DNA from 4 places in the Kitasatospora sp. NPDC059827 genome. Region 1 is predicted to be linked to each of the others. Evidence: riboswitches for the same ligand, from Rfam matches in the RefSeq annotation. Region 1 holds a riboswitch; each other region holds the start of a gene.
What was found. A riboswitch is a leader RNA that binds a small molecule or an ion and turns the genes downstream of it on or off. The one in region 1 is predicted to bind cobalamin.
Positions count from the first base shown of each region.

Region 1 (5,170 bases):
CACTTCGAGTCCGTCTTCAACGGGACCGCCTACCCCGACCAGGGCCTGACCATCGACGCCGTGCTGGCCTTCGCGGCCTCGCGCAGCTCCGACGACGCCGCCGCGAAGGCCACCGCCTGGCTGGCGAAGCCCGAGATCATCAGCGGCTACCTCGGCGACGGCACCACCGAGGCCTATGCGGGCGCGACCGCCAAGCTGCTGCTCGCCGTCGAGGTCCGAGGCGGGGACCCGACGGCCTTCGGCGGCGTCGACCTGCCGACCAGGCTGCGCTCGCTGCAGACCGCCGGAGGCCGCTTCTCCGACCGCTCCCAGTGGGGCGACTACAGCAACGCCTTCGGCCAGTCCCTCGCCCTGATCGCCCTGCACCGCACGCCCGGTGACGCCCCGGCGGCGGCGGTCGACTTCCTGGCGAACAGCCAGTGCGCGGACGGCGGCTTCCCGGTCTCCTTCGGCCAGGCCGCCTGCACCAGCGACCCCGACGCCACCGCGCTCGCCGTCCAGGCCCTCGCCGCCACCGGTCGCGCCGCCAAGGCGAACACGGGACTCGGCTGGCTCACCGCCCACCAGAACGGCGACGGCGGGTTCGCGGCCGCGGGGGCGACCGCCTCCAACGCCAACACCACCGGCCTGGCCACCCAGGCGCTGTTCTCCGGCGGGCGCCTGGCCGCCGGGTTCAAGGGCTGGAGCCGGCTGGTCAAGTTCCAGCAGGACTGCTCCGCCGACCCGGCGGTCCGCGGTGCCGTCGCCTACGACGCGAGCGGTTTCAACGCGGGCAACGGCGCCCGGGCCACGGCACAGGCCGTCCTCGGCCTCGCGGGCACTCCGCTGGCCACGCTCTCCGCCGCCGGTGCACGCCCCGGCGCCCCGACCCTCGCCTGCCCGGCCACGGTTACGGACACGACCACGGCCACGGCCACGCGCTGAACGAGCCCGACTCCAGGAGGATTTCACCGATGACCGACACCTTCACCGCGGTCCGCCGGGCCCGCCCGGTCCGCCCGGTCCGCCGTACGCTCGGGTCGATCGCCGCCGCGGCGGCCCTCACGGCCGGCCTGCTCGGCGTCTCCGCCGTCCAGGCCCCGCAGGCGCGGGCGGACGCCTGCACCGGCACCACCGGGGTCACCGTCGTGGTCGACTTCACCGCCGTCGGCGGCGGCGTCCAGACCGGCTGTGCGCCCGGCGACCCGGCCAACGGCCTGGCCGCGCTGACCGGGGCCGGGTTCTCGTACTCCTTCCACCCGCGCTTCCCGGGCTTCGTCTGCACCATCAACGCCCTGCCGACGACCTGCACCAACCCGACCGGCAGCGCCTACTGGTCGTACTGGCACGCCCAGCACGGCGGCCCCTGGTCGTACAGCAACCTGGGCGCGGGCAGCTACAACCCGGCACCCGGCGACGTCGAGGGCTGGTCCTTCGGCGCCGGCGCCCAGCCGGGCATCACCGCGCCCTGAACCGCGCCCTGAATCGCGCCCTGAACCGCGGACGCCGACCGGTGCCCCGGCCCCTCTCCTGCGAGGGGCCGGGGCACCGGTGACCCCCCACCGCTGCGCGCGTCAGCCCCGGTCCCGCACCGGGTTCTCCCGCTCGGCCACCGTTGACGCCTCATTGACTCTCCTTCGGCCAGCGTGGTCTGATGAACCGATTTTTTGCCCTCGGCATTCAGGGGAAGCCGGTCCAACTCCGGCGCTGACCCGCAACCGTGGACCCACCTGAGGGTGGGTGAGCCGGAATGCCTGGACCGGGGGTGTGTTCACACAGCACTTGCGTCGTCGCGGACTACGACGTGGTCTCGACGGCCCGGTGTTCCCCGTGGGCGGCCGTCGGCTGCGCCGTTTCTCCCGTGTCGACCGACCAGGGAGTCGTCGTGAGGGTCAGCAGCAGTCGTACACGTCACAGAAACCGGGACCTCGCCTCGCTGGTGGTCGCCGGTGCCGTCGCGGTCGCCGCCTGCGGCACGGTCCTGCTGGGACACCCCGAGAGCGCGGCAGCCCGGCCGACGATCCCGGCCCTGACCGGTACCGACCTCACCACCGCCCGGCACGACGCGGACGGCCCCACCGCCACACCGACCCCGTCCGCGGGGAGGAAGCCGGACGCCGCCAAGGGGAGTGGCTACCTCACCGACCCGTCCCGCCTGACCGACGGTCACTACTACGAGGGGTTCCCGGCCTTCGCCGACTTCGGCCTGACCATCGACGGGGCCTACGCCCTCGCCGCGACCGGCACGGACGACGCCGCGCTGCGCAGGATCGTCGACTTCCTGGACCAGCAGGGCAAGGACGCGAGCGCGCGCACCGTCAACGACTGGACCGCCATCGGCACCGAGTACGCCGGCGGCGGGTCCATCGGCAAGGAGGCGCTGCTCGCCGAGGCGGTCGGCCGCAACCCGCGGAACTTCGGCGGCCACGACCTGATCGCCGCCCTCGCCGCGATGGTGTGCACCAAGGCCGACGCGAGCACGGGCTGCGACGCCCCGGGCAACTACACCTACGCCACCTCGGTCTTCTCCCAGGCGCTCGCCGTCATGGCCCAGCTCCGGGCCGGAGAGCCGACCGGTGCCGCTCCCGCGATCGGCTACCTGAGGAGCCTCCAGCACCCGGACGGGTCCTGGCCGAGCCTGATCCCGGCCGCCGGTGACTCGGATGTGGACAGCACGGCCATGGCCGTCATGGCCCTCGCCCTCGTCCCCGGGGACGAGGCCGCCCAGGCGGTCGACAAGGGCCTCGGCTGGCTCGCCGCACGGCAGTTGCCCGACGGCGGCTTCCCCGGCGCGGCCGGCGACTCCACCAACTCGGCCGCGCTGGCCGTCCAGGGCATGACGCTGCGCAAGGCCGCCTACGGGGGACAGATCGCCAAGGCGCTCGACTTCCTCGCTGGGCAGCAGAACGGTGACGGCGGGTTCAACGTCGCCTCCGCCGGGCAGCGGGGGTCGGACGTCCGGGCGTCCACGCAGGTGCTCGGCGGTGCCACCGGCATCTCCTTCGGCACGCTGTCCCGCGACCTCGGCGGCTCGCCGACGCCGACCGGGACGCCGTCCACCACTCCGACCGGCACGCCCACCCCGACGAGTACGGCCACCCCGACGAGTACGGCCACCCCGACGAGTACGGCCACCCCGACGGGTACTCCCTCCACCACTCCGACCGGTACGCCCACCCCGACCGGCACCTCCACGCCGACCGGCACCTCCACCCCGACGACCACGTCCGCCGGGACCCCGACGGGCTCGCCCACCACGACCGGGCCCGACCCGACCACCGGCCCGCCGTCGTCCGGTGGCATCGACGCCCCGTCGTCCGGCGGTGCCGATGCGGTCGGAGGCGTACCGGTGCGGACCGGTTCGGACCACCTCGCGAGCACCGGATCCCAGGCACTGGCGCTGACGGCGGGTGCCGGTGCGCTGACCGCGCTCGGTGCCGCTGCCGTCATCGTCGCCCGTCGCCGCAGCGCGGCCACTCCGGGGCGTCACCGGTGAGCCGGGGACTCGGGGAGCGGCTCGCCCGGCTGTCCGGGGCGGCGGCACTGACCTCCGCGCTGGCATTCGGCGGCCTCGCCGTGGGCGTGGTCCCGGCTGCTGCTGCGCCGTTGCCGATGGAGCAGTGCACCCCGACCTCCGGGGTCGTCCTCGCCGTGGACCTGAGCAAGTGGGGCGGCCCGCTGCTGCGCTCCTGCGGCTCCACGCCCACCACCGGCTACACCCTGCTGAACCAAGGGGGTTGGAAGACCACCGGCACCGGCCACGACGGCCCGGCCTTCATCTGCCGGATCGGCTACAGCGGTTACCAGGGCGGCAAGCAGTTCCCGACCCCGGACCAGGAGAAGTGCGTCCTGACACCTCCGGCCACCGCGTACTGGTCGTACTGGCACGCCGATCCGGGCCAGAACGAATGGTCCTACAGCCAGCTCGGGGCGATGCTCTACCAGCCGAAGCCCGGCAGCGTCGACCTGTGGATCTTCGGCGGCACCAACGTGGAGGGCACCGAGGGGCGTCCGACCTTCTCGCCGGACAGTGTCCGGGCCCACAACCCCGGCCCCGGCGGGCAGCCGGCAGACCCGGGCCAGGGCACGACGGGCGGCTCCGGCGGAGCAGCGGGCGGTTCCGGGGGGACGGGCGGATCGGGTACGACGGGCGGATCCGGTACGACGGCTGGATCGGGTACGACGGGCGGCAGCGGCTCCGGCGCGACCGGCCGGGGCCCGTCCCCCGCCGCACCCCGGCCGGGCGGAGCCCGTCCGCCCGCGCCCGCCACGACCCCGGGAGCGGGTACGGGTGCCGCCGACACCCCCGCGGACGGCATCACCCCGCCGGGCGCGCCCGAGCCCACGCCGGTTCCGGCCGAAGTGTCCACCGCCCCGCCGACCGCGCCCCCGAGTGACGGGCCGACACCGCAGACGGCCGTGGCCGCGGCCGGGGTGACGTCCGCGCCCGCCGTGCCCGGCGGGGTGGTGGACGCCGACCCGGTGGCCGACGCCCCGCACGACGCCGGCTCGATGGTTCCCGCGGTGCTCGGGTCGGTCCTCGTCGTGGCGCTGGGCGTGGCCACGGTGGTGGCCGCCCGACGCCGTCGCCGACGGGCCGAGTGATCCGGTGAGCACGTTCGACACCCGCCGTCCCGGCTCCCCTCGGCGTGCCGCCGGGCGGAGCGCGGGGGGCCGGCGCGCCCCGCGCAACCTTCACCCGCTGGCCTGGTGGGCCTGGGCGCTCGCCCTGGCGACAGCGGCCAGCCGCACCACCAACCCCTTGCTGCTCCTGCTCGTCCTCGCCGTGCTCGGCTACGTGGTCACCGCCCGCCGCAGCGAGGCCCCGTGGGCCCGCGGGTTCACCTACTACCTGTGGCTGGCGCTGACGGTGGTGGCGATCCGGGTGGTCTTCCGATGCGTCTTCGCCACCGGTATCACCCCGCACGACCACCTGCTCTTCTCCCTGCCGCACATCCCCACCCCCGACTGGTACGCGGGGATCCGGATCGGCGGCCCGGTCTCGCTGGAGGCCACGCTCTCCGCGGCCTTCGACGGGCTGCGGCTGGCCTGTCTGATCTGCTGCATCGGCGCCGCGAACACCCTCGCCAACCCGAAGCGGGCCCTGCGCGTCCTGCCCGGTGCCCTGTACGAGCTCGGCGTCGCCGTGACGGTGGCGCTCAGTGTCGCGCCCCAGCTGGTGCAGAGCGTC
Region 1 covers NZ_JBHWIV010000013.1:96,195-101,364, forward strand. Annotated here, with positions in the region: gene ACFV8H_RS11360 (peptidase) at 1-924, shown strand, start outside; gene ACFV8H_RS11365 (flagellar hook-length control protein FliK) at 954-1,451, shown strand; cobalamin riboswitch at 1,612-1,756, shown strand; gene ACFV8H_RS11370 (prenyltransferase/squalene oxidase repeat-containing protein) at 1,919-3,475, shown strand; gene ACFV8H_RS11375 (hypothetical protein) at 3,472-4,584, shown strand; gene ACFV8H_RS11380 (CbiQ family ECF transporter T component) at 4,589-5,170, shown strand, end outside.

Region 2 (5,170 bases), on a different contig from region 1:
CCGGGCCCGTTACGCAACCACTGGAAGGACCGCCGTGGAGCTCGCCTCGTACGCCGATCTCGCCGTTCGGCTGGTGAACACCGAGGAACCCGAGCGCGGCACCGACACGCTGACCTCGGTGGACGCCGTGCGCGCCCTCTTCTCCGACTCCTCCCGCGCCGCCGCGCTGGCCGACGAGTCCGACGTGCCCCGGCTGCGGGCGGTGCGGACCAGGCTGCGCGGAGTGTTCGAGGCCGCCGCCGAGGGGGACGAGACCCGGTCCGTCGACCTGCTGAACAGCCTGCTGATGGAGTACCCCGTCAGCCCGCTGGTCTCCGGGCACGACTACCTGGACGACGCCGGCCGGCCGCGCTGGCACCTGCACCTGGCCGACAACTCGCCCACCGCCACCGCGCACTTCAGCGCCGTCGCCTGCATGGGCCTGGCCGTGCACCTCACCGAACTGGGCGCCGACCGGCTCGGCATCTGCCAGGCCGCGCCGTGCCGCAACGCCTACCTGGACACCTCGACCAACCGCTCCCGCCGCTACTGCTCCGACCGCTGCGCGACCCGCGCCAACGTCGCCGCGTACCGGGCCCGCAAGCGGCTGGAGGCCGAGGCCGCGCTGGGCACCGGGCAGTAGCCGGCCGGGGCTCAGAGCTCGTCGACGAAGACCCCGAACCGCCGGGCCAGGCCCGGCACCCGGGCCAGCCGGGGGCCGAGCAGCAACCGCTCCAGCCCGCGGCCCGGCGCCAGCCAGGCGGGGCTCGGCCGCAGCCGCAGCAGCACCCGGCCGAGCACCAGCTCGTCCGGGACCGGGCCGTAGCTGCGGCTGTCGCTGTCCACCGGACGGTTGTCGGACAGCAGCCACCAGCCCTTCGGGCGGCGCTCGGCGGCCCGCTTCACCACCAGCAGGTCCTGCTGGAACGGGTGCCGGAACAGCACCACCGCGCCGGGCCGGATCGGCGCCCCGTAGCGGACCAGCAGCCGGTCGCCCTCGCGCAGGGTCGGGACCATCGACGGGCCCGTCACGTCGACCAGTCCGAACGGCACCGCGCCGCCCTGCCCGCCGCCCTGCCCGCCGCCCTGCGGCTCCGTGCTCCGCGCCATGGCTCCTCCTCCCGGACCGACCGCCCCAGTCTGCCGTACGGACCGTCATCCGTTCGATGTCCGGATTACCCCGGTTCCGGGTCCGTCTTTCGCCCTAGGCCCACCGCCCGGCCGCGAAACCCGGAGGCCGGAAGGGTAATCTCGGGCGCGGGAAGACGATCTAAGGAAGGACTCCCATGTTCTCTCGTCTGTTTGCACCGCGTGCCACTGCTCACGCCCACTGCGACCTGCCGTGCGGTGTCTACGACCCCGCCCAGGCCAAGCTGGAGGCCGAGTCGGTCAAGGCCACCCAGGAGAAGTACCAGGCCAACGAGGACCCGCACTTCCGCGCCCGCGCCATCATCATCAAGGAGCAGCGCGCCGAGGCCGTCAAGCACCACATCTCGGTGCTGTGGAGCGACTACTTCAAGGCCCCGCACTTCGAGAAGTACCCGCAGCTGCACCAGCTGATCAACGACACCCTGAAGGCCGCCTCGGCCGCCAAGGCGTCCACCGACCCGGCCACCGGCCAGGCCCTGCTGGACCTGATCGCCGAGGTCGACAAGATCTTCTGGGAGACCAAGCAGGCCTGAGCCTGACGCGTCGCCACCCGGCCGCCCCCGTCCGCACCGTCGGACGGGGGCGGTCGTGCGTTCCCGGGCCTCCCCGCCCCGGGAACGGACACCGGGAACGCACACCGGCAACGGACCCCGGTAAGGGTTGCCTACCCTGAGTGGCTGTTATGCTGCCAGGGCGTCCGAGGGGGAAGTCCGGTGAGAATCCGGCGCTGACCCGCAACGGTGAGCACGGCCCGCGGTCCCGGGGCCGGGCCAGCCCGATCGCCCCCGGCCGCTGAACTCCCGACAACTCGCCGTGGACTGCGAGGGGAAGGCGCCCGGGCCCGACCCCGGCCGGCGCCCGCCCCGGCACACCCGCGGCCCGAGGCAAGGCACGCCCGCCCGTGAGTGACCCCGTTCGCCGAATACCGACCCTCCCGCTCGCCCTCGGCCTCGCCGCCGCCCTGCTGCTCTCCCTGGTCTGCGGCGTCGCGCTCGGCGCCTCCGGAATCGAACTCCCGGACGTCCTGCGACTGTTGGGCGCCGGGCTGACCGGCGGACGGCTGGACGCGAGCGACGCGGCGGCGTACGCGATCGTCTGGGAGCTGCGGCTGCCGCGCACCCTGCTGGCCGCCGTGGTCGGCGGCGGGCTCGCCGCCACCGGGGTCGCCGTCCAGGCCCTGGTGCGCAACGCCCTCGCCGACCCGTTCGTCCTGGGCATCTCCTCCGGCGCCGCCGTCGGCGCCAACGCCGTCCTGCTGCTCGGCGCCTTCGCCTCGCTCGGGGTGTGGGCGATCTCGGTCTCCGCGTTCGGCTCCGCGCTGCTCGCCATGGTGCTGGTCTACCTCGCCGCCCGCACCGCGTACGGGCTCACCCCGCTGCGGCTGGTGCTCACCGGTACCGCGCTCTCCTACGGCTTCTCCGCCCTGACCACCCTGATGGTCTTCTCCGCCGACCACGCCGAGGCCGCCCGGGACGCCATGATGTGGCTGCTCGGCAGCCTCGGCGGCGCCACCTGGGGCTCGGTGCCGATCGCGGCCGCCACCGTCCTGGCCGGACTGGCCTACCTGGCCTGCGCCGCCGGACGGTTGGACGCGCTCGCGATGGGCGACGAGACCTCCGCCTCGCTCGGCGTCGACCCGGACCGGCTGCGCCGGGAACTGTTCGTGGTCACCGCCGCCGTCACCGGCACCGTGGTCGCCGTCAGCGGGGCGATCGGTTTCGTCGGACTGCTGATGCCGCACCTGGCCCGGATGCTGGTCGGCGCCGGGCACCGCCGGGTGCTGGCGATCGCGCCGCTCGCCGGGGCGCTGCTGCTGGTCTGGGTGGACATCGCCTCCCGCACCCTGCTGGCACCCGCCGAACTGCCCGTCGGGGTGTTCACCGCGGTGCTCGGGGTGCCCGCCTTCCTGCTGATGATGCGCCGCCGCGGCCAGGCCTTCGGAGGCCGGCGATGACGGCCCCGACCCCTTCGACCGGCGCGGAGGACCTGCGCGTCGACGGCGTCTCGGTGGAACTGGCCGGCGCCCGGCTGGTCCACGAGGTGAGCCTGACGGCCGCCGCCGGGCAGGTGATCGGGCTGATCGGCCCGAACGGCAGCGGCAAGTCGACCCTGCTGCGCTGCGTCTACCGGGTGCTGCGCCCGGCCGGCGGGACCGTCCGGCTGGCCGGCGACGACCTGCACGCGCTCACCGCCCGCGACACCGCACGCCGGGTGGCCGCGCTGACCCAGGAGCACCCCGCCGAGTTCGAGTTCACGGTGGCCGAGGTGGTCGCCATGGGCCGGCTGCCGCACCGGCGCGGCCTCGCCGCCGGCCCGACCGCCGGGGACCGGGAGCGCTGCGCCGCCGCGCTGCGCCGGGTCCGGGCCGACCACCTCGCCGAACGCGCCTTCCCGAGCCTGTCCGGCGGCGAGAAGCAGCGGGTGCTGATCGCCCGCGCCCTCGTCCAGGAACCGCGCCTGCTGGTGCTGGACGAGCCCACCAACCACCTCGACATCGCCCACCAGTTGGAGGTGCTGGCGCTCGCCCGCGAGGCCGGGCCGACGGTGCTCACCGCCCTGCACGACCTCAACCTGGCGGCGGGCCACTGCGACCGGCTGTACGTGCTGGAGGCCGGCCGGATCGTCGCCGCCGGCGAGCCCCACGAGGTGCTCCGCCCCGAACTGCTGGCCGAGGTGTTCGGCGTCCGGGCCACCCCCGTCCGCCACCCCGGGACCGGCGCCCTCCAACTGCTGTTCGACCGTCTCGCCTGACCCCCGCGAATCCCCGGGACCGTTCCGATCCGAAGGAACCCGTATGCGCACCAAGGCCGTTGCCGCCACCGCCCTGCTCACCCTCGGGCTGACCGCCTGCGGCGCCGAGATCGCCCCCCGCCCCGGCGCCGCCACCGCCTCCGGCCACTACCCGGTGACCGTGACGAACTGCGGCGAGCGGCTCACCTTCGCGCAGAAGCCCGCCCGGGTGGTGACCAACGACGTCAACATCACCGAACTGATGCTCTCCCTCGGCCTCGCCGACCGGATGGCCGGCTACGTGATGCCCGACGACAAGGGGCAGGTCGACAAGGTGGCCTGGAAGGACGGCTACCGGCAGACCAACTGGCTCTCCAAGAAGGTGCTCACCAAGGAGATCGCCCTGGACGCCAAGGCCGACCTGGTGTTCGCCGGCTGGCACTACGGCTTCGACGAGGGCAGCGGGGTCACCCCGCAGGCGTTCAAGGCGCTCGGCGTGGACTCCTACGTGCTCAGCGAGTCCTGCCGCAGCGGCAAGGGCTCCGAGCGCGGGGTGATGGACCCGCTGGAGGCGCTCTACACCGACCTGGCCAACCTGGGCGCGATCTTCGACGTCGAGGACCGCGCCGACAAGCTGATCGCCGAGTCCAGGGCCACCATCGCCGCCGTACCGCAGCCGGAGCGCCGCCCGTCCGTCTTCCTGTACGACAGCGGGCAGGACAAGCCGTACACCGCCGGGAAGTTCGCCGCCGCGAACGAGATCATCGCGAAGGCCGGCGGGACCAACGTCATGGGCGACCTCGCGGACACCTGGGTCACCGCCGGCTGGGAGAGCGTGGTGCAGCGCGACCCCGAGGTGATCGTGATCAACAACTACGCGACCCCGGGCGCCGAGGAGAAGCGGGCGTTCCTCAAATCCTTCCCGCCGCTGGCGAACGTCGCCGCGATCAGGAACGACCGGATCTTCGTCATGGACTACGTCGACCTGGTCGAGAGCCCGCGCAACCCGGCCGCGATCAGCACCCTGGCCGGGTTCCTGCGCACCGTCCCGGCCCGCTGACCGGTCCACCGGCCGGGGCGCCGGGCAGGGCGCCGGTCCGCGCGGACCGGCGCGACCGACGATCGGACCCCGCTCCGGCCCTGGGCCCGGGCGGGCCCGCGCAGTAGGCTCGCGGCATGATCCGCACCGCCGTCGTCACCGACGTTCCCGTCGTCCTGGCCATGATCCGTGAGCTCGCGGAGTACGAGAAGGCCCCCCAGGAGGCGGTGGCCACGGAGGAGCAGCTGCGCGAGGCGCTGTTCGGCGCCGCCC
Region 2 covers NZ_JBHWIV010000043.1:51,458-56,627, reverse strand. Annotated here, with positions in the region: gene ACFV8H_RS25165 (CGNR zinc finger domain-containing protein) at 35-622, shown strand; gene sodX (nickel-type superoxide dismutase maturation protease) at 634-1,089, opposite strand; gene sodN (superoxide dismutase, Ni) at 1,266-1,661, shown strand; cobalamin riboswitch at 1,789-1,934, shown strand; gene ACFV8H_RS25150 (FecCD family ABC transporter permease) at 2,030-3,082, shown strand; gene ACFV8H_RS25145 (ABC transporter ATP-binding protein) at 3,079-3,879, shown strand; gene ACFV8H_RS25140 (ABC transporter substrate-binding protein) at 3,923-4,918, shown strand; gene ACFV8H_RS25135 (GNAT family N-acetyltransferase) at 5,035-5,170, shown strand, end outside.
Region 2: it holds a riboswitch for cobalamin, as region 1 does, so the genes downstream of both, ACFV8H_RS25150 (FecCD family ABC transporter permease) here and ACFV8H_RS11370 (prenyltransferase/squalene oxidase repeat-containing protein) in region 1, are expected to answer to the same signal.

Region 3 (5,170 bases), on a different contig from region 1:
CCTCCTTGGTCTGCAGCGAGTCGATGTGGTCGACCGCGTTCATGTACTTGAAGCAGAACTGGGCCTTCTGGTGGATGGAGGGGATGTTCTCCACCGCGGCGAAGGCCGCGTTGCGGTCCTCCGGATCCGGAAGGTAGGTGTCCAGCAGCGTCAGGTAGAACTGGACGTGCACGGCCTCCTCGAACAGCTGGCGCGACAGGTAGAGCCGCGCCTCCGGGGAGTTGATGTGCTTGTAGAGGCTCAGCACCACGTTGTTCGCGACGATCGAGTCACCGGTCGCGAAGAACGCCACCAGGCGGCCGATCATGTGGCGCTCGCCCTCACTCAGCTTCGCCAGGTCGGCGACGTCCGAGTGCAGGTCCACCTCCTCGACGGTCCAGGTGTTCTTGATCGCGTCGCGGTACCGGTCGTAGAACGACGGGTAGCGCATCGGGCGCAGGGTCAGCTCGAAGCCGGGGTCGAGCAGCATCTTCTGGCGATCGTCGGACATTACTGGCAGGCCTCGCAGGACTCGGGGTTCTCCAGGGAGCAGGCCAGTGCGGCCTCTTCCTCGGGGGTGAGGGTCGGGGTGTTCACCGGCACCGGCGTACCAGCGGCGGTGCGGGCGGCACCCGAGGCGGCCTGGGCGATCCGGGTCGCGGGGCGCGAGCGCAGGTAGTAGGTGGTCTTGAGACCGACCTTCCACGCGTAGGCGTACATCGAGCTGAGCTTGCCGATGGTCGGCGCCGCCATGAACAGGTTCAGCGACTGGCTCTGGTCCAGGTACGGCATGCGGGCCGCGGCCAGGTCGATCAGGGCGCGCTGCGGCAGCTCCCACGCGGTGCGGTACAGCGACCGGACCTGCTCCGGCAGCCAACCGAGCTCCTGGACGGAGCCGTTGGCGTCGCGCAGGGCGTCGCGGGTCTGCTGGTCCCAGACGCCGAGCTCCTTGAGCTCGCGCACCAGGTACGGGTTGACCTGGAGGAACTCGCCCGAGAGGGTCTCGCGCTTGAACAGGTTGGACACCTGCGGCTCGATGCACTCGTAGACGCCGGCGATGGAGGCGATGGTCGCGGTCGGGGCGATCGCGAGCAGCAGCGAGTTGCGCAGGCCGGTCTCGGCGATGCGGGCGCGCAGCGCCGTCCAGCGGTCGGTCCACTCCGGGGCGGCGCTCGGGAAGTGGTCGATGTGCAGTTCGCCGCGGGCGGCGCGGGTCTCGCCGTAGGCCTCGTGGCGGCCGAGCTGCTCGGCCAGGTCGGCGGAGCGCTCGTAGGCGGTGAGCATGATGCGCTCGGCGATCAGCGTGGACAGCCGGGCGGCCTCGGCGGAGTCGAAGTCGATCCGCAGCTTGAAGAAGACGTCCTGGAGGCCCATCACGCCGAGGCCGACCGGCCGCCAGCGGGAGTTGGAGGTGCCGGCCTCGGTGGTCGGGTAGAAGTTGATGTCCACCACGCGGTCGAGGAAGGTCACGGCGGTGCGGACGGTGGCGTCGAGGCGCTCCCAGTCCATGGCGCCGAGCAGGTCCTCGACGGACGCGCCCTCGGCCACGTGCGCGCCGAGGTTGACCGAGCCCAGGTTGCAGACGGCGGTCTCGGAGTCGTCCGTGACCTCCAGGATCTCGGTGCACAGGTTGGAGGAGTGCACCGTGCGGCCGGGCAGCGCGGTCTGGTTGGCGGCGCGGTTGGAGGCGTCCTTGAAGGTCATCCAGCCGTTGCCGGTCTGCGCGAGGGTGCGCATCATGCGGGCGTAGAGGGTCTGCGCCGGGATGGTGCGGACGGCCTTGCCGGCCAGCTCGGCCTTGAGGTAGGCCTCGTCGAAGTCGGCGCCCCACAGGTCGACCAGCTCGGGGACGTCGGCGGGGGAGAACAGCGACCAGTCGGCGTTGGCGTTCACGCGGCGCATGAACTCGTCCGGGATCCAGTGGGCCAGGTTGAGGTTGTGCGTGCGGCGCGCCTCCTCACCGGTGTTGTCGCGGAGCTCCAGGAACTCCTCGATGTCGGCGTGCCAGGTCTCCAGGTAGACGCAGGCCGCGCCCTTGCGGCGGCCGCCCTGGTTGACGGCGGCGACCGAGGAGTCGAGGGTGCGCAGGAACGGGACGATGCCGTTGGACTTGCCGTTGGTGCCGCGGATCAGGCTGCCGCGCGAGCGGATGCGCGAGTAGGACAGGCCGATGCCGCCGGCGTGCTTGGAGAGGCGGGCGATCTGCGCGTAGCGGTTGTAGATCGAGTCCAGGTTGTCCAGCGGCGAGTCCAGCAGGTAGCAGCTGGACATCTGCGGGTGCCGGGTGCCGGAGTTGAAGAGCGTCGGCGAGGAGGTCAGGTACTCCAGGCGGCTCATCAGGCCGTACAGCTCGGACACCTCGCGCACCGACTGCTCGGAGTCGCCGACCGCCAGGCCGCAGGCGACGCGGAGCAGGAAGTGCTGCGGGGTCTCGATCACCTTGCGGGTGATCGGGTGGCGCAGCAGGTAGCGGGACTGGACGGTGCGCAGGCCGAAGTACTCGAAGCGGTCGTCGCCCTTGGCGTCGACGAGCGCGTTCAGGGCGTCGGCGTGCTTGGCGACGAAGGCCGCGGTGGTGTCGCCGATCAGGCCCTCGGCGTGGCCGACGGCGATCGAGGCGGAGAAGGAGGTCGAGCCCTGGCTGTTCGCCTCGTCGACGATCTCCAGGGCGAGCAGGCGGGCGGCCAGCTTCGAGTACTGGGGGTCCTCGGCGATCATCGACGCGGCGGCGTCCACGGCCAGACCGCGCAGCTCGGCGAAGTCCGAGCCGGCGTGGCGGCCGCGCAGCGCGGCGGCGGCGACATGGCCGGGGTCGACCTCGGTGAGGTCGGCGCTGCGGTCGGTGAGCAGCCGCAGGAGAGCACCGCCGGGGTCGGAGACCGTCGGGTCGGTGAAGGCGGTACCGGAGCCCTGGGCGGGCAGGGTGACTGAGGCAGCGGTGGTCAAGGCGCTCTCTCCTGGCGGCGATCGTGCGGCGGTGATCGGGGTCACCCGGGCCGATCTGGGCAGGGGAGCACGGCGCGAACGCAAAAAGCGTCGCGCGAGGTGTCTCCCCGGCCCGCCCGCGAGGCCCGGAGGGGTGGTGCTGGTGCTTGGCGCGGCCTCTGCGGGAGGGCCGTGGCGCACGCTGTTCGGCAGGTACTCGGACTCGCGGTACGGCTGCTGGAGCCGCCCGCACACCGCTGCGGGGCAGTCCCGGATTCCCACCGGGTTCCCCTGCATCGACAGCAGAAGCGAGCATACATGTAGTGGTGTCTCCTCGATGCGACACCACATGTAGTACGGCGTGGTGTGTTGTCGCGATGACGGGTTGTGCCCGGGCCGGTGGCGGTTCGTGGGCGTCCGAGGCCCGGAACCACGCTCCGGACGTGTCGCGGCCGCCCGCCGGACACCCCGGATCCGGGTGCCGGACACCCGGGCCCGGCGCGTCGGGCGTCCTGGTTTCGATACGGAACGGTCACCGGGCCGAGGGACGGTGCGGGTGATGCCCTACGATCTGGGCGCATGAGCGACGGAACTGGTGTACCTGGGCACGGGCCGCAGGGGACGCCTCCCGCCGGGCCGGGGGGCGCACAGAATCAGCAGCCGGTGGGGCCGGGTCCGGTGCCGCCGCCGGGCGGTGGTTTCGGCCCGCCGCCGGCCTCGTACGGACCGGTGGCGCCGGCGGCGCAGCCGTTCTCCCAGCCCGTCCCGCCGGTGCCCCAGCCGGCGCCCCAGCCGGTTCAGCCGCCGGCTGCGCAGCCGCAGTGGCAGCAGGCCCCGCAGCAGCCGGGTCCCCCGCAGCAGCCGGGTCCCCCGCAGCAGGCGGTTCCCGCACAGCAGCCGGTCGCGCCGCAGCGGCCGGTGCCGCCGCAGCGCGTCGAGCCGGACTGGGCGGCGCTGGCGGACCGCAACGAGGCCGACGGCAGGCGCAAGCGCCGGGTGAGGATCATCGGCGGCGCGGTGGCCGTCGTCCTGGTGGGTGGTCTGGCCGCGGGCGGCGTGCTGCTGTTCGGCAAGAAGGACGACCCGGCCAAGCCCGGTGGCGGTGCGGTCGCGTCCGCGTCCGTCTCGGGCAAGCCGACCCCCGGCCCGTCGAACGGCGGCCCGTCGACCCCCGGACCGTCGAACGGCGGTGCGACCGCGGGAGGGCAGCCGGACGACCCGTCGAAGCCGATCTGGGAGGTCGCCACCGACCCGGCGCCGCAGGACGCGGGGGCGCTGTTCTCCGCGCTGCAGGTGACGGTCAACGGCGTGTCCTGGAACCGGACCGTGGTCGCGCTGGACCAGCCCTGCTGGGACGGCAACTCCACCACCGGCGGGCTCGGCAAGGTCCTCGGCGACCAGGGCTGCCAGAAGGTGCTCCGGGCGACGTACGTCTCCGGCGACAGCGCGGTGACCGTCGGCGTCGCGGTCTTCGACCACAGGATCCAGGCCGAGACGGCGATGAAGAACTACGCCGGGCAGCTCAAGGGCCTGCCCGCGCCGGGCGCCCCGGCGTTCTGCGCCAACCCCGGCTGCACCGGCACGCACAGCAGCCTGGGCCGGTACGCCTACTTCACCGTCGAGGGCTCGGCGAAGGGCGGCAACGCCCCTGACGCCGCCGCGACCGCGGCGTCCGCCGGGTTCGCCGAGCACGTGAAGGGCCAGCTGCTCCAGCGGGCCAAGGCGGCGGGCTCGGCCACGCCGGGCTCGCAGGGCACTCCGGCGGCCGCCGCGACCGGCTGACCCGCGGTGACACCCCGGTCCCGGCGGACCCGTTCGCCGGGACCGGGGGAGTGTGGCAGGCTCTCGTCGGAGTCATTCGTACGCGTGTTCCGGTTGCGTCCGCGGGGGTCGGCGCCGGCGAGAAACCGGAGGAGCGGTCGTGGCCCTGCCCAGAGTCCTGCGCGGTAGGCCGGCCGTGCTGGCCGCGGCCGGCATCGTGGTCGCCGCCGGCAGTCTCGTGCTGCTGGACCGCGACGACCGGACCGACGTCGGACCGCCCGTCCGGGTGCCGGTGTCGGTCGGCGCCCCCGGCCGCACCCTGCCGCCGGACGTGGGCCGGGACCTGCTGGCCCGGGACCCGCAGGCCTCGCCGAACGCCCGTGCCGTCCAGCAGTTCCTCGCGGACCTGGAGGCCCAGGCCCGCACCGGGCACAGCGGCGGCACGGTGATCGGCCAGCACGTCGAGGCGCACAACGAGCGCAACAACCCCGAGTACGGCGACTAC
Region 3 covers NZ_JBHWIV010000043.1:18,499-23,668, forward strand. Annotated here, with positions in the region: gene ACFV8H_RS25005 (ribonucleotide-diphosphate reductase subunit beta) at 1-490, opposite strand, end outside; gene ACFV8H_RS25010 (ribonucleoside-diphosphate reductase subunit alpha) at 490-2,901, opposite strand; cobalamin riboswitch at 3,095-3,227, opposite strand; gene ACFV8H_RS25015 (Fis family transcriptional regulator) at 3,568-4,686, shown strand; gene ACFV8H_RS25020 (glycoside hydrolase family 26 protein) at 4,826-5,170, shown strand, end outside.
Region 3: it holds a riboswitch for cobalamin, as region 1 does, so the genes downstream of both, ACFV8H_RS25010 (ribonucleoside-diphosphate reductase subunit alpha) here and ACFV8H_RS11370 (prenyltransferase/squalene oxidase repeat-containing protein) in region 1, are expected to answer to the same signal.

Region 4 (5,170 bases), on a different contig from region 1:
GAGCGCCTTGGGGCGGTTGAGGACGATCAGCCCGGCCCGGCCCTCGCGGTGGACCAGGACCTCCTCGGCACTCATCAGGCGGCTCCGATCAGACCGCGGGCGACGATGACGCGCATGATCTCGTTGGTCCCTTCCAGGATCTGGTGCACCCGCAGGTCGCGGACGATCTTCTCGATGCCGTACTCGGCCAGGTAGCCGTAGCCGCCGTGGAGTTGGAGCGCCTGGTTGGCCACCTCGAAGCCGGTGTCGGTGGCGTGCCGCTTGGCCATCGCGCACAGCTGCGGTGCCCGCCGGTCGCCCCGGTCCAGAGCCGCGGCGGCCCGCCAGAGCAGCGCCCGGGCGGCCTCCAACTCGGTGGCCATGTCGGCGAGCCGGAACTGCAGCGCCTGGGTGTGCAGCAGCCGGGCGCCGAAGGCCTCCCGGTCGGCGAGGTGGACGGTGGTGCGTTCCAGGGCGCTCTGGGCACCGCCGAGCGAGCAGGCGGCGATGCCGAGCCGGCCGCCGTTCAGGCCGGCCATGGCGATCCGGAAGCCCTCGCCCTCGCCGCCGAGCAGGCGGTCGGCGGGCAGCCGGACGCCGTCCAGGACGACCTGGCGGGTGGGCTGGGCGTTCCAGCCCATCTTCCGCTCGTCGGGGCCGAAGGAGAGCCCGGGGTCGTCCCGCTCCACCACGAAGGCGGACACCCCGGCGGCGCCCGGGCCGCCGGTGCGCGCCATCACCACGTACACCCGGGCCGCGCCCGCGCCGGAGATGAACTGCTTGACGCCGTCCAGCACCCAGTGGTCGCCGTCGCGCACCGCCCGGGTGGCGAGCGCGGCGGCGTCGGAGCCGGCGCCGGGTTCGGTGAGGCAGTAGCTGCCCAGGTCCTCGGCGGTGCAGAGCGCGGGCAGCCAGCGGTGGCGCTGGTCCTCGCTGCCGTAGCGGTCGACCATCCAGCCGACCATGTTGTGGATGGACAGGTAGGCGGCAACGGACGGGCAGCCGCCCGCCAGTGCCTCGAAGGCCACCACGCCGTCGAGCCGGGAGAGTTGGGAGCCGCCGACGTCCTCCCGGACGTAGACCCCGGCGAGGCCGAGGTCGGCGGCCTTGCGCAGCACGTCCACCGGGAAGTGCTTGGTCCGGTCCCACTCGACCGCGTGCGGGGCCAGGCACTCGGCGGCGAAGGCTCCGACGGCCTCGGCGATCGCGACCTGATCCTCCGTCAGTTCACTGGTGTGCACGGCGTTCACCCCATCGTCGGCATGGTGAAGCTCGCGCCCTCCTTGACCCCGGAGGGCCAGCGCGAGGTGACGGTGCGGGTGCGGGTGTAGAAGCGGATCGAGTCCGGACCGTGCTGGTTGAGGTCGCCGAAGGCGGAGCGCTTCCAGCCGCCGAAGGTGTGGTAGGCGATCGGCACCGGGATCGGCACGTTGACACCGACCATGCCGGTGTTCACCCGGCGGGCGAAGTCCCGGGCGGTGTCGCCGTCCCGGGTGTAGATGGCCACGCCGTTGCCGAACTCGTGCTCGCTGGGCAGCCGCAGCGCCTCCTCGTAGTCGGCGGCGCGGACCACGGTGAGCACCGGGCCGAAGATCTCCTCCCGGTGGACGCGCATCTCCGGGGTCACCCGGTCGAACAGCGAGGCGCCGAGGAAGTAACCGCCCTCGTGGCCCTCCAGCCGGAAGTCCCGCCCGTCGACGACGAGTTCGGCGCCCTCCCGGACCCCGAGGTCGAGGTACCCGCGGACCCGCTCCAGCGCGTCGGCGCCGACCAGCGGGCCGAAGTCAGCCGCCGGATCGTCCGAGCGGCCGACCTTGAGCGCGGCGATCCGCTCGACCAGCTTGGCCACCAGCGCGTCCGCGGTCTCCTCCCCCACCGGGACGGCCACCGAGATCGCCATGCAGCGCTCCCCCGCCGAGCCGTAGCCGGCGCCGATCAGCGCGTCGGCGGCCTGGTCGAGGTCCGCGTCCGGCATCACGATCATGTGGTTCTTCGCGCCACCGAAGCACTGCGCCCGCTTCCCGTGGGCGGCCGCCGTCGCATAGACGTACTGGGCGATCGGAGTGGAGCCGACGAAGCCGACGGCCTGCACCCGCTCGTCCTCCAGCAGGGTGTCCACCGCCTCCTTGCCACCGTTGACCACGTTGAGCACGCCCGGCGGCAGCCCGGCCTCCAGAAACAGCTCGGCCAGCCGCAGCGGCACCGACGGGTCCCGCTCGGAGGGCTTGAGAACGAAGGAGTTGCCGCAGGCCAGCGCGGGCGCGGCCTTCCACAGCGGGATCATCGCCGGGAAGTTGAACGGCGTGATACCGGCGACCACGCCGAGCGGCTGGCGCATCGAGTAGACGTCGATGCCGGTGCCGGCGTTGTCGGTGAACTCGCCCTTCAACAGGTGCGGGATCCCGGCGGCGAACTCCACCACCTCCAGGCCGCGTTGGAGGTCACCGTGGGCGTCGGCCACGGTCTTGCCGTGCTCGGCGGAGAGCAGCCGGGCCAGTTCCTCCTTCTCCTGCTCGACCAGTTGCAGGAAGCGCAGCAGCACCCGCGCCCGCCGCTGCGGGTTCCAGGCCGCCCACGCGGGCTGGGCCTGGGCGGCGTCGGCGATCACCGCCTCGACCTCGGCCCAGTCGGCCAGCGGCACCCGGGCCTGCACCCGGCCGGTGTTGGGGTCGAAGACGTCGCCGTAGCGGCCGGACGTCCCGGCGACGCGCTTGCCGCCGATGAAGTGGGTCAGTTCGCGGACCATCGGTTCCTTCTCTCGTCACGGGTGGGGAGAGGAGGAATGGAGAGAGCACGCCGCGGCATCGGACGTACGGTCGTACGCCCTTGCGGCAGGCGTTAAGTGACGAACCGTCAGGGGCGATGGGCCCCGACGGTCGGCAGCACGGCAGCGGAGCGGGAACAGCGGCCCGGAGTCATGCGTGTCGTCTCCATCCTCGTGGAAAACACGGATCATCCGCGGCCGGTATCCTGACTCCCGGATCCACGCCCGCCCCCTGGCCTTCCCGGCTGGCTGCCAGTGGCCGTCATCTGCGAGGACGAACTCCCCGGTCACAGTGGCGGGACCGTGCCGGACTCACACCGGCTTCCCTGACACCGCGGACCTGCCGTCGACCATATAGTTGGACGTCCTAGTAAGTCCAGACCCACCGCCGCGCGGCGCGGGCCCGAACGGTCACAGGGCCGCGACGGGTCACAGGGCCAGGACGGGCCGGTGGTGGTCGAGCCACAGCGCAAGGTCGGCCACGCGTTCCCGTAGAGCGAGGTGTCCATGCCCCCGACACCGATCGGCGAGTCCCGGGCCGCGACCACGGCCCTTCGCCGGACCGGCGGCGGGTCATCGGACCGCCGCCCCCGGGGGCCGTTCGATCGCGGTCAGCCGGCCGAAGCCGCCGAGAGGTCCAGCAGTCCCTCCTTGGCCTGGCGCACCAGGTCGCGGAACTGGTCCTCGCTCATCCGGATCTGCTGACCGAAGTCGTCGGTGATCCTCACCCGCCGGTCCGCCGGGGCCTCCCGGTCCAGGAACACCTGGGGGCAACCGCAGTTGCAGTTGCCGCAGAACGTCGCGAAGGGCTGTGGCGTCTCGTCGCCGGCCATCCGTCCCACCTCACTTCCGCCCGTGGCACACGGGGCTTCCGGGCAGGCGATGCCCTCCGATCGATACCGCCAAACCCGCTGGCAGGAAAGGTGGTTGTACTCGTCCGACGGCCCTCCGGGGGCTTCCTCGCCCCGTGCGGCACCGCTCAGGAGGACGCCGGGTACGGGACGAAGGTGCTGGTGTGCTCGTCGACGGCCAGCGGGCGGCCGATCGCCGGGGCCGAGCGCTGGGCGCAGGCCGGGCGTTCGCAGACCTTGCAGCCCAGGCCGATCGGGGTGGCGGCGGCCTCGTCGGCCAGGTCCAGGCCCGCGGAGTACACCAGCCGTCCCGCGTGCCGGAGTTCGCAGCCGAGGCCGATCGCGAAGGTCTTGCCGGGTCGGCCCCAGCCACCGGGCGAGCGGGTGACGGCCCGGGCCGTCCACAGGTAGCGGCGCCCGTCCGGCATGGCGGCGACCTGGACGTGGACCCGGCCCGGGGCGGCGAAGGCGTCGTAGACGTTCCACAGCGGGCAGGTGCCGCCGGTGCGGGAGAAGTGGAAGGGCGTGGCGGACTGCCGCTTGGAGACGTTCCCGGCCCGGTCGACCCGGACGAAGGAGAACGGCACCCCGCGCAGACCGGGGCGCTGGCAGGTGCTGAGGCGGTGGCAGACCGTCTCGTAGCCGACGCCGAAGTGGTCGGCGAGGTGCTCGATGTCGTAGCGGGCGGACTCGGCCTCGGCGTGGAACGCGGCGTAGGGCAGGACGAGGGCGGCGGCGAAGTAGTTGGCCAGGCCGATCCGGGTGAGCGAGTGCGCGGCCGAGCCTTCGGGGCTGTCCTGGGCAGCGAGTTCGGAGAGCAGCGCGTCGTGTTCCAGGTAGCCGAGCTGGGTGGCCAGCCGGAAGGCCTGCTGGCCGGGGCGCAGCCGGTCCGACAGCCGCAGGGTCCGGGTCCGCGGCTCGTACCGGTGCAGCTGCTCCCCGCCGGAGGCGAGCCGTACGCCGTGCACGTCGGCCAGCCGCTCGGCCAGCACCGCCCGCACCCCGCCGCGCCGCAGCCGGATCTCGCCCGCCAACTCCTCGGCTGCCGTGTCGAGTTCATGGACGTAGTTCTGCCGGCGGTAGAAGAACTCGCGGACCTCCTCGTGCGGGGTCCGGGTGTCGGCGGCCGGACCCCGGTCCCCCGCGAGGACGGCGAGCTGCTCGGCCAGGGCGCGCCGTCCCCGCCCGAGGTCGGTCAACAGCCGTGCCACGGCGGGCAGTCGGGTGGCGACCTCGTCGAGGTCACCGGGGGTGATCCGGCCGGCCGCGAGCTCCTCGCCGAGGCCGTCGCGCAGTTCGGCGGCGAGCCGGGCGCTGTCCGGTGGGGCGAAGTACCCGGCCTCCACGCCGAACGCCTCGGTGAGCCGCAGCAGCACCGCGACGGTCAGCGGGCGGGCGTCGTGCTCCAGCTGGTTGAGGTAGCTGGGCGAGAGGTCGATCATCCGCGCCGTGGCGGCCTGGCTCAGTCCGCGTTCCTCCCGGAGCCGGCGCAGCCTGGCCCCGGCGAAGGCCTTCCCCATCGTCCCGCACCTCCGTGTCCGGCCGTCGGGTCGGGCCGGTGCGGCGCAGCCTAGCC
Region 4 covers NZ_JBHWIV010000004.1:196,767-201,936, reverse strand. Annotated here, with positions in the region: gene ACFV8H_RS04480 (enoyl-CoA hydratase/isomerase family protein) at 1-75, opposite strand, end outside; gene ACFV8H_RS04475 (acyl-CoA dehydrogenase family protein) at 75-1,220, opposite strand; gene ACFV8H_RS04470 (CoA-acylating methylmalonate-semialdehyde dehydrogenase) at 1,226-2,725, opposite strand; cobalamin riboswitch at 2,922-3,113, opposite strand; gene ACFV8H_RS04465 (hypothetical protein) at 3,355-3,576, opposite strand; gene ACFV8H_RS04460 (short-chain fatty acyl-CoA regulator family protein) at 3,723-5,114, opposite strand.
Region 4: it holds a riboswitch for cobalamin, as region 1 does, so the genes downstream of both, ACFV8H_RS04470 (CoA-acylating methylmalonate-semialdehyde dehydrogenase) here and ACFV8H_RS11370 (prenyltransferase/squalene oxidase repeat-containing protein) in region 1, are expected to answer to the same signal.